DNA from 2 places in the Serratia sp. NA_112.1 genome. Region 2 is predicted to be linked to the other one. Evidence: predicted binding sites of a transcription regulator. Region 2 holds the regulator's gene; the other holds the start of a gene.

Region 1 (7,571 bases), on a different contig from region 2:
GCAGTTAATCAGTACGCAGGGTTTATTCAGGTCGGCGGCCAACTGGTGAATGTGTTCGTCATCGATGCCGATAATCAGCGCCGCCTGAGTTTGCGGATCGCTCATTTTTTCCAAAAACAGCGTGCCGTCGCTGTGCAGTTCTTCCAGCCCACAATAGCGGATCCGCACTTCATGCTCAGCTAATGCGGCGGAGATCCCCTGGATCACCTTGTAGTAGAAGATATCGGTGCGCACATCAAAAGCGCGCTGGGGGGCGAAGACCATCACGTTATTGAGCATCAGCCTGCCGCTGGAAATGCCCTGCAGAATGCCGTTCTGTTGTGCGCAGGCCAGCACCTTCTGGCGGGCTTCGGCACTGGTATTGGATTTGCCGGCTAATACACGTGAAACGGTGCTGATCGACAGCCCGGTTTGGCGGGCGATCTCCTGTATTTTCAGCTTTCCGTTCATTCTGTGATCTCCTTCAAATTCGGTAATGAAAATATTTTCACGGTGCTTTTCCAGCGTACTGTCAGGCTTCTGTCGCCATTATGGCGAGCTTTTATTCTATACATGAGAATTTTTGCAAAAAACCTCGTTTCGCTCACGCTTCCGGCTGGTTAGTCTTAATTGGTATACCAACTTTATAGATTTATCAGTCCAATTTTCGGGCTGAATTATAAATAAAACGAAAATAAATCATGTGGTTGTGATCGTGATGCGTTGGTCTTTGTCAGACATACCGCAGTTTTCCACGGCCCATACCTTCGATACCAAAACGTACCCTACCAAAAGGCACGCCGTTTCACCGGGCAGCCGTCGTGGAGAGAAGACAGATGAGTGTTGAAATTAATCAAAGGGTCGCCGATACCGGCCGGCGCAAGTTCAAATCGCTGCGCTGGTGGATGCTGGCGCTGTTTTTACTGGGCGTGACGGTCAACTACATCACTCGTAATTCGCTGGGCATTCTGGCACCTGAACTGAAAACCAGCCTTAACATGACCACCGAGCAGTACTCCTGGGTGGTGGCGTCGTTCCAACTGGCCTATACGGTGTTTCAGCCGATCTGCGGTTGGCTGATCGACGTTATCGGCCTGAAGATGGGGTTCCTGATCTGCGCCAGTATCTGGGCGGTGGTTTGCATGATGCATGCCGGGGCCGGCACCTGGGTGCAGTTGGCGATCTTGCGCTTCTTTATGGGCGGGGCAGAAGCGGCGGCCACGCCGGCCAACGCCAAGGCGATTTCCGACTGGTTCCCGAAAAAGGAGCGGCCCATCGCCGCCGGTTGGGCAGGCGTCGGGTTTTCTATTGGCGCCATGCTGGCACCGCCGATCATCGTTATTGCCCACGTCTCCTTTGGCTGGCAGGGCGCTTTCTTGTTTTCCGGCGCGCTGGCGCTGCTCTGGGTGGTGCTGTGGTGGCGGTTCTACCACTCGCCGCAGCAGCACCCCAATTTAAGCCAGCAGGAGCTGGATCTGATCCGCGAAGACAACGAGCCGGAATTACCCCGACTGCCTTTCCTCAAGTCGCTGGCCCTTCTTTGCCGTAACAAAAAGTTTTACGGTATTGCCATTCCGGCCTTTCTCGCCGAACCGGCCTGGGCGGTGTTCAGTTTCTGGGTGCCGCTGTATTTGGCCACCGAGCGTGGTATGGACTTAAAGCACATCGCCATGTTTGCCTGGCTGCCGTTTTTGGCGGCGGACATCGGCAGCGTCGCCAGCGGCTATCTCACCACTTTGTACCGTAAATGGTTTGGCTGCAGCCGCGTCAACTCGGTGGTAGCCAGTTCGGTCACAGGCGCATTCATGATGGTCTCGCTGGCGTTCGTCGCGATAACCAAAGATCCCTATGTGGCGATCGCTCTGATCTCGATCGGTGGCTTCGGGCACCAGGTGATCTCCTGCATGCTCAGCGCGCTGGTGGTGGAATCATTCGATAAAAATCAGGTAGCGACGGTCAACGGTATGCGCGGCTCCAGCGCCTGGATCGCCAGCTTCCTGTTCACGCTGCTGATCGGTGCGGTTTCCGATACCGTCGGTTTCAATCCGCTGTTTATCGCCATGGGCTTCTTCGATCTGATCGGCGCCCTGTTCCTGATTGCCTTAATCGCCGAACGCGGCGGTAAAAAAACACTCAATAGTTAAGTTGGATATCTATGAAAACCTTAAAAAACTGGATGTTGACCGGTCAGTATGCCGATCGAATTGAGCTGTTGGTCGACGAACGTCACCTGTTCTGCCTGTACGTGCTGGAAAACGACCTGTTCCGCGTGTTGATTAAACGCAATGGCGAATTGGCACTGGATCGTACCTGGAGCATTGCGCCGCAGACTGACGTGCCCTGGGAAGGGCGTGATCGCCTGAGCATCGCCGGTTTTGGTCTGCCGGGTTATCAACTGCAACAGCATGAAGATCGGCTGGTGGTGACTAGCGCCGCATTGCGCGTTACCCTGCATCAGCCGCTGTGGCTGGAATGGGAGCACTGCAACGCCGCCGGTGAATGGCGCCCGCTGGCCGCCGATCGACCAACTAGCGCCTACCTGCTCAACCCGCATGGCGACGGTGTGGCGCACTACCAGCGCCGCTTTGCCGGCGAGCGCTATTATGGTCTGGGCGAGAAGACCGGCGATCTGGAGCGCAGCGGCCGCCGCTTTGAAATGCGCAACCTGGACGCCATGGGCTACAACGCCGCCAGCACCGATCCGCTTTACAAACATGTGCCCTTTACCATCACCCGCGGTGCAGAGGCCAGTTTCGGGCTGTTTTACGACAACCTGAGTAGCTGTTGGCTGGATCTGGGCAACGAGATCGACAACTACCATCTGGCCTACCGCCGCTATCAGGCTGAAGCAGGGGATCTCGATTATTACCTGTTCCTCGGCCCTAAGGTACTGGACGTGACCAAGGCATTTGTACGCCTGACCGGTAAGACCCACTTCGGGCCGAAATGGAGCCTTGGGTACAGCGGATCGACCATGCATTACACCGATGCGCCGGACGCCCAGCAGCAGCTACAGCAGTTTATTCAGCTCTGTCGCCAGCATGATATTCCCTGCGATTCGTTCCAGCTTTCATCGGGTTACACCTCGATCGGCAACAAGCGCTATGTGTTCAACTGGAACTACGACAAGGTGCCGCAACCCAAACAGCTGAGTCAGGCGTTTCATGATGCCGGGTTAAAGTTGGCGGCCAACATCAAACCCTGCCTGTTGCAGGATCATCCGCAGTACCGACAGGCGGCGGAGCAGGGGCTGTTTATCCGCGATTCGGAAAGCGACCAGCCGGAGCGTTCCAGCTTTTGGGATGACGAAGGCTCGCACCTCGATTTCACCAATCCGGCGACGGTGCAATGGTGGCAGCAGGGCGTGACGCAGCAGTTGCTGGAGATGGGCATCGATTCCACCTGGAATGACAATAACGAATACGAAGTGTGGGACTCAGAAGCGCGTTGCCACGGCTTTGGCACACCTATCGCCATCAAACACATTCGCCCGGTGATGCCCTTACTGATGATGCGCGCTTCAATGGAGGCTCAGCAACGCTTTGCTCCCGAGCTGCGGCCCTACCTGATCTCGCGTTCCGGTTGCGCCGGCATGCAGCGTTATGTCCAGACCTGGAGCGGCGACAACCGCACCAACTGGCAGACTTTGCGTTACAACATTCGCATGGGGTTGGGCATGAGTCTGTCCGGCCTGTATAACCTGGGGCACGACGTCGGCGGTTTTTCCGGCGACAAACCGGACGCCGAACTGTTGGTGCGCTGGGTGCAAAACGGCGTGATGCACCCGCGTTTCACCATTCACTCCTGGAACGACGACGCGACGGTTAACGAGCCCTGGATGTATCCGGCCGCCACCCCAGCGGTGCGCGAGGCGATTAACCTGCGTTACCGACTGATGCCGTATTTCTACACCCTGTTGTGGCAGGCCAGTGCCGACGACGAACCGATGCTGCGCCCGACCTTCCTCGACCATGAGCATGACGAACAGACCCTGAAAGAAACCGATGATTTTATGATTGGTCGCGATCTGCTGGTGGCCAGCGTAGTAGAGCAGGGGCAGCGTGCGCGTTCGGTTTATCTGCCGGATAATGGCGAAGGTTGGTACTGCTTCCACAGCGGCCAATGGTTCAGTGGTGGCCAGACGGTGGTGCTGGAAGCCCCACTGGAACGCTTGCCGCTGCTGGTGCGTGCCGGTGCGGCATTGCCATTGTCATCCCGCCTGGCGCATGTTGACGTAACGGCAGACGATCGACGTGAGCTTAAATTGTACCCGCAAAAAGGCTGTGGCAGCGCTTCTGGGTTGTTATTCGAAGATGATGGGGAAAGTTATGGCTGGCAGCAGGGCGATGCGTTGTGGCTGCGCTGGGAGATGCTCAGTGACAATCAGCGCATCATGCTGAACATCACCACCGAGGGCCGCTTTAAACCGGCATGGCGAACCCTGACCTTCAGCTTGCCTGCCGGAGAAACGCGGGAACTGTGGATCAACGGCGCGCCAGGCAACAGTTTTATGCTGGAATAAGCGGAGTTATTCAGTCGCGCGCTTTTTGCGCGGCTTTTTAGTCAGGGTAATGGTTTTTACCTCGCTTTCCACCCAGCCATCCTGCAGACGGGTTTTCAGTAATTCACCTACCTGCGCCTGTTTGGTGGTTTTCAGCAGTTCGCCGCGTGGGGTTTGCGTCACGCTGTAGCCACGCGCCAGCGTCGCCAACGGGCTGACTGCTTCGAGCTGGCTGCAGGCCACGCCGAAACGCTGGCGGTAAGCATTGAGTTGGCGCTCCAGCGCCTGCTGTAGTCGGTATTCCTGCTGCTGCACGCGTTGCTGATAACGGTGAATGCGTGCCTGTGGCTGCATCTGCGCCAAGCGTTGTTGCGCCCGCTCGCTGCGGCGTGAAGACACTCGCAGTTGGTTCTGCATGCCATCTTCCAGCCGGCGCTGCAGTTTGAACAACAGCGTCTGCTGACGCGCTAGGCGCAGGTGTGGATGCTGTTGCTGCAAACGGTGGTTGATGCGGGTGAACTGCTGCTGACGCTGGGCCAGATAGTAATCCATCGCCATTTCCATCCGCTGCTGCTGGGATTGCAACTGACGCAGCAGCTCCTGCTGATTGCGGCTGACCAGTTCGGCGGCGGCTGAAGGGGTTGGCGCACGCAGGTCGGCAACAAAGTCGGCAATGGTGACGTCGGTTTCATGGCCGACGGCGCTGACGATCGGAATGCGGCTGGCGAAAATCGCCCGCGCCACGCGTTCGTCATTAAAACTCCACAGATCTTCCAGCGAACCGCCACCACGGCCGACGATCAGCACGTCACACTCGTCGCGGCGGTTAGCCGTTTCGATGGCACGCACAATTTGCAATGGCGCTTCCGCACCCTGCACCGAGGTCGGGTAGATAACGATAGGCAGCGAAGGATCGCGCCGTTGCAGCACCTGCAGCACATCGTGCAGCGCCGCGCCGCTGGCGGAGGTGATCACCCCGACGCGTTTGGCCGGGTTGGGCAGCGGTTGTTTGAAGTGTTGGTCGAACAGGCCTTCGGCGCTCAGGCGCTGTTTCAGTTGATCGAATTGCTGTTGCAACAGGCCGTCACCGGCAGGTTGCATGCTTTCGGCAATCAGCTGATAGTCGCCGCGCGGTTCATACAGCGTGATGCTGGCGCGAACCAACACTTGCTGGCCGTTTTGCGGGCGGAAGGTGGTGCGGCGATTCGTGTTGCGGAACATCGCACAACGGACCTGCGCACGATCGTCTTTCAGCGTGAAATACCAGTGGCCGGAAGAGGGTTGGGAGAAGTTGGAGATCTCGGCAGAGAGCCAGATTTGGCCCATTTCCATTTCCAGCAGCTGTCGAACCGTCTGATTCAGGCGGCTTACGGTAAAAATAGACGGCGAGACAGGTAGCGACATGTGACCCAGATCAAATTCCAAAACAACCACTTAATTGGTCGATACTACAGGGCTGAAAAAGGTAATCAAGAGTTTTTGTGAGAAAGTGCTGGAGGCAACCGATTACGCTCTGTATAATGCCGCGGCAATATTTTATCTTTTTCACAGCCCACTCTGGTGAGATATTGCCCATGCTACGTATCGCGAAAGAAGCACTCACGTTTGACGACGTTCTACTGGTTCCAGCTCACTCCACAGTTCTGCCTAATACCGCAGAGCTTGGCACCCAACTGACCAAAACTATCCGCCTGAATATCCCTATGCTGTCCGCAGCCATGGATACCGTAACCGAAGCTGGCCTGGCCATCGCGCTGGCGCAGGAAGGCGGCCTGGGCTTCATTCACAAAAACATGTCCATCGAGCGTCAGGCTGAAGAAGTCCGCCGCGTGAAAAAACATGAAAGCGGCGTAGTTACCGACCCGCAAGCCGTAACCCCCTCCACCACGCTGAAAGAAGTGAAAGAACTGACCGCGCGTAACGGCTTTGCCGGCTACCCGGTAGTGACCGAAGAGAACGAACTGGTCGGTATTATCACCGGCCGTGACGTGCGCTTCGTGACCGATCTGAACCAGCCTGTTACCGCCGTGATGACGCCGAAAGAGCGCCTGGTCACGGTGAAAGAGGGTGAAGCACGTGAAGTCGTGCTGCAAAGAATGCACGAAAAACGCGTTGAGAAAGCGCTGGTGGTGGACGACAACTTCCATCTGCTGGGCATGATCACCGTAAAAGACTTCCAGAAGGCGGAGCGCAAGCCAAACGCCTGTAAGGACGAGCATGGCCGCCTGCGTGTTGGCGCGGCGGTTGGTGCCGGTGCAGGTAACGAAGAGCGCGTTGATGCGCTGGTCGCTGCCGGCGTTGACGTCCTGCTGATTGACTCCTCCCACGGCCATTCCGAAGGCGTATTGCAGCGCATTCGCGAAACCCGCGCCAAATACCCGGATCTGCAGATCGTTGGCGGCAACGTCGCTACGGCCTCTGGTGCCAAAGCGCTGGCCGACGCCGGCGTGAGCGCGGTGAAAGTGGGGATCGGCCCTGGCTCCATCTGTACCACTCGTATCGTTACCGGCGTGGGCGTACCGCAGATCACCGCTATCGCCGACGCGGTTGAAGCGCTGGAAGGCACCGGCATCCCGGTTATCGCCGACGGCGGCATCCGTTTCTCCGGTGACATCGCCAAAGCTATCGCGGCGGGTGCATCCTGTGTGATGGTCGGCTCCATGCTGGCGGGTACCGAAGAATCTCCGGGCGAAATCGAGCTGTATCAGGGCCGTTCGTTCAAATCCTATCGCGGTATGGGTTCACTGGGCGCGATGTCCAAAGGCTCTTCCGACCGTTACTTCCAGACCGATAACGCCGCCGACAAACTGGTGCCGGAAGGTATCGAAGGCCGCGTGGCTTACAAAGGCATGCTGAAAGCCATTGTTCACCAGCAAATGGGCGGCCTGCGCTCTTGCATGGGCCTGACCGGTTGCGGCACCATCGACGAGCTGCGCACCAAGGCTGAATTTGTGCGCATCAGCGGCGCCGGCATTCAGGAAAGCCACGTGCATGACGTGACCATCACCAAAGAGTCACCGAACTACCGCATGGGTTAATGCTTTAACTTCTCCTGCGGGAGAAGCCGGGGTGGGGCGTAACGCTTCACCCC
Region 2 (7,571 bases):
CCGGCAGATTTGTCACCCCCAGTTACTTACTCAAGTAAGCGCCTGGGGGTGAGCGAGCTGGGCGCCTAGCTGCAACTCGAAATCCATAGGGTATAGTCGTTTACGCTGCAGGATAATTAACGTGTTACGCGAATACCGCCGTCGACCCCTTTAGGGCTGAATACCACTTGCCACAGTTGAATATCACGTGCGCGGAAGGCTCCAGCGCAGGCGTTCAGATAATAGCTGAACATGCGTTCGAAACGATCCGAATAACGCTGGGCAAGCAGTGGCCACGCCTGTTTGAAGCGTTCGTACCAGGCCATCAGGGTGCGATCATAATCGGTGCCAATATTATGCCAATCTTCCATCACGAAATGCCCCTCACTGGCCTGGGCAATATGCGAGACCGACGGCAGGCAGCCATTCGGGAAGATATATTTGTTGATCCACGGGTCAACATTCATATCTGTCCGATTCGAGCCAATGGTGTGCAGCAGGAACAGACCGTCCGGTTTTAAATTACGCTCCACCACTTTAAAATAGGTGTGGTAATTTTTCGGACCGACGTGTTCGAACATGCCGACAGAAACAATACGGTCAAACTGCAGGTGTAAATCGCGGTAGTCTTGCAATCGGATTTCAACGTCCAGTCCGACGCAGTGCTCCTGTGCCAGTTTTTGCTGTTCGGCGGAAATGGTCACGCCCACCACCGAAACACCATAGTTTTTCGCCGCATAGGCGGAAAGCCCGCCCCAGCCACAACCAATATCCAGCAGGCTCATGCCCGGCTGCAGCTGCAGTTTCTCGCAAATCATCCGCAGCTTGGCTTCTTGCGCTTCTTCCAGCGTAGTGGCTTCTTTCCAGTAGGCGCAGGAATATTGCATATGCGGATCGAGCATCTGCGTAAACAGATCGTTCCCCAGATCGTAATGTTCTTTACCGACTATCCAGGCGCGTTTCTTCGATTGCAAATTGGTGAGTCGCGCGGCGGCAATACGCAGGGTATCTTTTAAATGGCGGGGGAGTTTCTTTTCCAGCCCGGCACGGACCACGTGTTGAAAGAATATATCCAGCCGTTCACATTCCCACCAGCCGTCCATATAGCTTTCGCCCAGGCCAAGAGAACCTTCCTGCAGCACGCGTTTAAAAAAATCGGGATTTTTAACCTGAATATCGAAAGGGCGTGAGCCGTTTATTTCAATACCGGCCATGCTGAGCATTTCATTAGCGATGCGATACCATTGGTTGTCCTGGATGCTCACATCTTCTATACACGATGAACTCATAGCTTCTCCATCACTTTCTTCTGACTTATGACCCGCCAAAAAATAGCTTAGACAAATTCTGCGGGTGCATACGTTTATCTACGGCAAAAAGTTCCGTGGTGCCTGATATCCGACTATGAACAGAGGAAAATTTTAAGAAGGTTCCTGCGCAAGAAACGCTGGAAAGACAATCCTTAAAAAAGTGTGACGCCATTCGCGTACACAACAGCAATTTGTGATAAAGAAATTATAAAGGTGTTATTTTAAAAGGTCGTTTTGAGTATAGGCTTGCCGAGACGCTTACTCAACTGTAAATCGCACTCGGCAAAAATATTGTTTAAGTGATTATTAATACATACAATTATGACGCTGAGTTAGCATGTTCCTGCCGCGTCGCCTGCTGTTCATCCATCACTTTTCCCCGTTGCAGCATATAGCCCAATGCGGCTAATACTACCATAGAAACCATCACCGTCACCGTTGCCAACAACGGCTGGCTGATAAAGGCCGATACCAGCATGCTGGCGACAAAACACAGGCCCAACTGCAGGGTATTTTGCAGCGCTGCGGCTTTGCCTGTGCCTGCCGGGAACGGGGTTAACGCATTTGCCACTACGATTGGGTAGGTGGCACCGTTGGCCAGCGCCATCACGCAGAACGGGAGCAGCAGCGTGGTAAGCGTGGGTTCGGTCAGCGTGGCAACCAGATATAACGTCACCATACTGATGCCATAAGCTACCAGCAGCCACGGCAGTAAGGTGTTGCCATTAATGCGATTTAACGCGGTGCGGCAGCCATAACCCCCTAACAGGAAGGCCAGGGTCTGTGGCACATAACTCAGGCCGATATCATTTGGGCTGTACCCCATATCGCCAAGAATAAAGGGTGAACCGGTCAGCCAGGCGAAGAAGCCGGCGGAGCAGGCGGCAAAGATGATAACGCTGCCGCTGAATACCGGAGATTTCAGTAGTTGCCAGAAGGTCAGGGCGTTTTTATTTTCTGCGGAAGGCAAAGATTTGGCGTTTTCTTTCAACAGCAGAGTCGGTAGCAAGAGAATGACGGTAATGCCCAGCAGCACGGCGAAAATGGCACGCCAGCCCATGTGGTTCAGTAGCCAGGCACCGACCAGTGGCGCCAGAGCCGGTGAGAGGGCTACCAGCGGCATAATGGTGGCGAATACGCGGTTTGCCTTGCCTTCACGGTAGCGGTCGATCACCAGTGCCTGCCAAGTGACGGCGGCGGAACAGACGCCAATCGCCTGGATAAACCGCAGTGACCACAGTTGAACGGCATTTTGTACCCACAGCATGCCCAGGCATCCCAGCGCAAATAGCGCCAGGCCAATCAGCAATACCGGTTTACGGCCAAGACGGTCGGAAAGCGGACCCCATAGCAGTTGAGCAAAGGCAAAGCCGGCCAGGAAGATACTGAGGCTGGCACTGATCGCCCCGGCGGAAATTTGCAGATCTTGCTGCATTACACCAAAGGCGGGCAGGTACATGTCGGTGGCCAGGTAACCCAGCATACTCAGGCCGGCAAGGTAGAACATAAAACCAAAGGAATTTCTCATGGTATTTCTCGTTAATATTTTAATGTCGCAGGTTTTTAGCGCCGGCAAGTGTATCCGGCTGGATCTCTGCTTGTGAAACGGTAATATTTGCGAAGTGCTGTTAAAAAAATTGAAGGCAAGATTGTGTGGTCTGAATATTCTCTCGATGTGGTAGATGCGGTCGCCCGCACAGGTAGTTTCAGCGCAGCGGCGCAGGAACTGCACCGAGTGCCCTCGGCGGTCAGTTATACCGTGCGGCAATTGGAACAATGGCTGGCAGTTCCGCTGTTTGAACGGCGGCATCGTGACGTGGAACTGACCCCGGCCGGCGTGGTATTTGTGCAGGAAGCGCGCAGTGTCATCAAAAAAATGCTCGACACTCGCCGCCAGTGCCAGCAGGTGGCTAACGGTTGGCGTGGTCAACTAAAAATTGCGGTAGACATCATTGTTAAACCCCAGCGTTGTCGCCAACTGGTGCTGGATTTTTATCGCCATTTTCCCGACGTAGAACTTTTGGTTCAACTGGAAGTGTTTAACGGCGTCTGGGATGCGCTGGTGGACGGACGTGCTGATATGGCGATTGGGGCGACGCGTGCGGTGCCGGTCGGCGGCGGCTTTGCCTTTCGCGATATGGGCGACATGCGCTGGCTGTGTGTGGTCAGTCCGCAACATCCGCTGGCGGCGTTGGACGGCCTGTTGAATGATGATCAACTGCGGCCTTTCCCGTCCCTGTGTCTGGAAGATACCTCGCGTAATCTGCCCAAGCGGGTCACCTGGACACTGGATAACCAACGGCGGCTGGTGGTGCCGGACTGGGCCTCGGCGCTGGACTGTCTGTGTGCCGGCCTATGCGTTGGCATGATGCCGGCGCATCAGGCCTTGCCATTGGTGCAGCGTGGGGAACTGGTAGCGTTGCAGCTGCAGCAGCCGTTTCCGGCCAGCCCCTGTTGCCTGACCTGGCAGCAGAATAGGCCATCACCGGCGATGGCCTGGCTGTTGGATTACCTGGGGGACAGTGAAACGCTGAATCAGGAATGGCTAAGCGAAGTGGTGCCGGAAGCCACAGCGGCTTCCGGCGATAGCAATTAGCGGCGGTAATCGATGAATGGGCCGTCAGCGACCGAACGGCGCTCAATCAGCTTTGGATGCACTTCAATCACCTGCGACTCTTCGCGCTTGCTGATTATACGGTCCAGCAACATGGTGAACGCCATCTCACCCAAACGCTCTTTGGGTTGATGAATGGTGGTCAGCGCCGGGGTGAAATAGCGGGCGTTACGCACGTTATCGTAGCCAATTACCGAAATGTCTTGTGGCACCCGCAGCCCAAGTTCGTCGGCGGCGCAGATCGCGCCCATCGCCATGATGTCGCCGCCGCAGAATACCGCGGTCGGCCGATGCTTCTGCGACAAGATCTGGTGCATGGCCTTGTAACCGGATTCCGGCTCAAAGTCGCCCTGAACAATCCACTCGTCGCGTACTTCGATATTGGCTTCTTCCATGGCTTTTAAAAAACCCTGATGGCGGCCGCCACCGGTATTGCGCGACAGTTGGCCTGGAATGGCACCGATATCGCGGTGACCGCGTTCAATCAGATAACGCCCGGCCAGATAGCCGCCTTCGAAGGCGTTATCAATAATGCTATCGGTAAAATCACCGCGGGCTGCGCCCCAGTCCATGACGACCATTGGAATATTGCGATAGTCTTCCAGCATACCCAGCAGTTGGTCTGGATATTCCGAACACATTACCAGCAGGCCATCGACACGTTTTTGTGCCAGCATCGCCAGATAGGCCCGCTGTTTGTCCAGATTGTTGTGCGAGTTGCACAAAATCAGCGTATAGCCTTTGCTGTAGCAGCTGTTTTCTACCGCCTCGATTACTTCGGCAAAGTAGGGGGCTTCGCTGGAGGTGGCCAGCAGGCCAATCGATTTGGTGTGATTGACCTTCAGGCTGCGCGCTACGGCGCTGGGTGAGTAATGCAGCTCTTTAATCGCAGCGCCAACGGCCGCTTTAGTCTCTTCGGCGACGAAACGAGTCTTATTGATGACGTGCGAAACGGTGGTGGTGGAAACGCCAGCGCGTTTGGCCACATCTTTAATCGTTGCCATGTAAAGAATGACTCCTGAACTCACATGTTGCAGTATGTAAGTATGATGTTAATCGTTTGCCTGCGTAGATCCTTCTCCAAAGAAGCGAAAACTGAGTTTTTAGTGTGTTGAAGTCGTCAGCGCTTGGTCAGGAGGGGCATTTTGCCGGTACACAGTTGTGAACTGCGAATTTTGTCCCATATTGAGCCAAAGTGGAAGAGGTAATCGGTATAATAAACCGGGAAATGATAACAAGATTTTATTGTTTAACTGTGTGAAAATGGTTTGACGCATTAATTGTGTGCCTTTTACCCTTGGGCAACCCAATCTGAAAAGGAGTTGTAATGGATACCGATCTGAAAATGTCACTGTTCACCACCGTTTGTGCGCTGGCCGTGATTATTGCTTTCAGCTTCACCGCTGCTTTGAACTGATCCCCTCAAGTAAAACAGGCGCAGCTCGCTGCGCCTGATTGTTTTTCCCCGCGTTACGCCAGGTTCTTTTCCACAAATGCCCAGTTAACCAGTGACCAGAAATTTTCCAGGTAGGCAGGTCGCGCGTTGCGGTAATCGATGTAGTAAGCGTGTTCCCAAACGTCGACGGTCAGCAGTGGTTTATCATCACCGGTCAGCGGTGTCGCCGCGTTCGAGGTGTTAACAATAGCCAGCGAACTCTCTGGCGTTTTCACCAGCCAGGTCCAGCCTGCGCCAAAGTTTTTCACTGCGGCGTCGCTGAATTGCTGCTTAAAGGCGGCGAAAGAACCAAATGCCTGATTTATTGCCTCAGCCAGTTTACCTTCAGGCTCACCGCCGCCCTGTGGCGACAGACAGTGCCAATAGAAAGTGTGGTTCCATATCTGGGCTGCATTGTTGAAGATGCCGCCGTCAGAGGCCTTAACGATTTCTTCCAGGGACAACCCTTCAAACTTACTGCCTTTCAGCAGATTGTTCAGGTTCACCACGTAGGCGTTGTGATGCTTGCCATAATGGTATTCCAGGGTTTCTGCGGAAATGTGCGGTTCGAGGGCGTTTTTTTCATAAGGTAATGCAGGAAGTTCAAACGACATTGCTTTCTCCTTGTACAGTGCCAGTCCACCGACGTAACAATGGGCGATAGATTGACCTGTTTTTATTGTGGGTATTTAGATTAGCAATTTTCGCGATGAAATACAGGGGAACGGGTAAGGGATTGAATACAACAATGAGGTTTGCGGGAACTATTAGGGGAGAGCGGCTGACAGCGCCAGCCGCAAAAGAGATTATCGAATGGTTTTTGGCGTGACAACCCGGCGTGCGCCGATGTAGTGGTTTTGCCAGTAGTCGTTGTCGAGTTGGCTGATGCGGATTTCTTCACCGGTACGCGGTGACTGAATGAATTTACCGTTGCCCAGATAAACCCCAACATGGTCAGCCACACCGCGGTTGTTAATGCGGAAGAACACCAGGTCGCCACTTTCCAGTTCACTCTTCTTGATTGGCGCTGCGTCACGCAGGTGATACATCTCGTTGGCAGTACGCGGCATTTTAATTTTAACGATGTCTTTATAGGCGTAATAAATCAGGCCGCTGCAATCAAAGCCGGTTCTTGGCGAGGTGCCCCCCCAGCGATAAGGTTTACCCATTTGATCCATCAGCTTGGCCATCGCGGTTTGCTTGGCATGCTGGTAGCGTTTTTTGTGTGCCGGGCTGAGCTTCAGCGGCTTTTCGTCACCCACCAATTTGGCGGTTGCCATGCCGGTTTTGCGATGGCGGCCATAGCCTTTTTTATAACCCTTCTTCGGCGGAGTCACTTTAATTTTGGCTATTTTATGAGTTTTGTTTTTCGATTTTGTGCTAACGATCTTTTTAGCGGCTTTTTCTGTTTTGGCTTTGGAGACCTTGGCGGTTTTCTGCGGAGTAGTGACTTTCACTTTTTTGCTGCTGGCTTTAACCGCTTTCTTTTTCTTGCGGTCATCCGGCCGGGCTTCGTTTACGTGGCTCTTGCGCTGCTCAGCGGCAACACGCGACTGTGGCGCTGCGTGCGCCAGATTAAAGAATAGCTGTGTAAACAACAGCACAAAAAGCGTAAGAATTAAACGCATGTCGACGTTACCAACCTTGGCCCCGGAACAGATATCGAATGAGTGACAGTATTCCCGAATTTCGCCATATAAAACAGCGAAGAACCCATAAATGATAATCCATATTGTGAGAAAACGTTAATAGCATTTTTTTTGCCGAAAAATCAAACCGTTGATGTATAAAAAACCAACAACGACCACCAGGGAACTTATTAAGTGGCGTTTTTTGACAGGAAATATATTAGTGAAATGGCCGGATTAAAAATGTTATTCTGCGCATATGTTTTGACCGGAAAGGCCTTGCCGGTGAGACGCGACTGACAACGGGGGAATGCCCTTGCAAAAGATGGCGTTTTCTTGCAACTGTTCCAGCCGCTACAATAGCCAGTGTGATGCATGTTGTAGCCATGAGATTTGGCTTGAGGAAGCAATATAATGACGACGACGATTGAAAAAATTCAGCACCAGATCACTGAGAACCCAATTCTGCTGTACATGAAAGGTTCACCGAAATTGCCAAACTGCGGTTTCTCGGCGCAAGCCGTGCAGGCACTGTCTGCCTGTGGCGAACGCTTTGCTTATGTTGATATTCTGCAGAACCCGGACATCCGTTCCGAGTTGCCGAA

Evidence for each region. The regulator PurR, encoded in region 2, represses purine synthesis genes. The targets are predictions, from matches to a motif close to CANGCAAACGTTTGCNTG.
Region 1: a site for PurR is predicted at 5,976-5,993, ahead of guaB (IMP dehydrogenase). Genes of this name have one in related genera too.

Annotation. Positions count from the first base shown of each region.
Region 1 covers NZ_JBQZFO010000010.1:9,550-17,120, reverse strand. The annotation lists gene ACUTQ5_RS17450 (LacI family DNA-binding transcriptional regulator) at 1-450, opposite strand, end outside; gene ACUTQ5_RS17445 (MFS transporter) at 816-2,123, shown strand; gene ACUTQ5_RS17440 (glycoside hydrolase family 31 protein) at 2,135-4,501, shown strand; gene xseA (exodeoxyribonuclease VII large subunit) at 4,508-5,884, opposite strand; gene guaB (IMP dehydrogenase) at 6,055-7,518, shown strand.
Region 2 covers NZ_JBQZFO010000003.1:409,610-417,180, forward strand. The annotation lists gene cfa (cyclopropane fatty acyl phospholipid synthase) at 117-1,268, opposite strand; gene punC (purine nucleoside transporter PunC) at 1,609-2,817, opposite strand; gene punR (DNA-binding transcriptional activator PunR) at 2,941-3,885, shown strand; gene purR (HTH-type transcriptional repressor PurR) at 3,882-4,907, opposite strand; gene cydH (cytochrome bd-I oxidase subunit CydH) at 5,231-5,320, shown strand; gene sodB (superoxide dismutase [Fe]) at 5,374-5,952, opposite strand; gene ACUTQ5_RS09845 (C40 family peptidase) at 6,145-6,966, opposite strand; gene ACUTQ5_RS09850 (Grx4 family monothiol glutaredoxin) at 7,381-7,571, shown strand, end outside.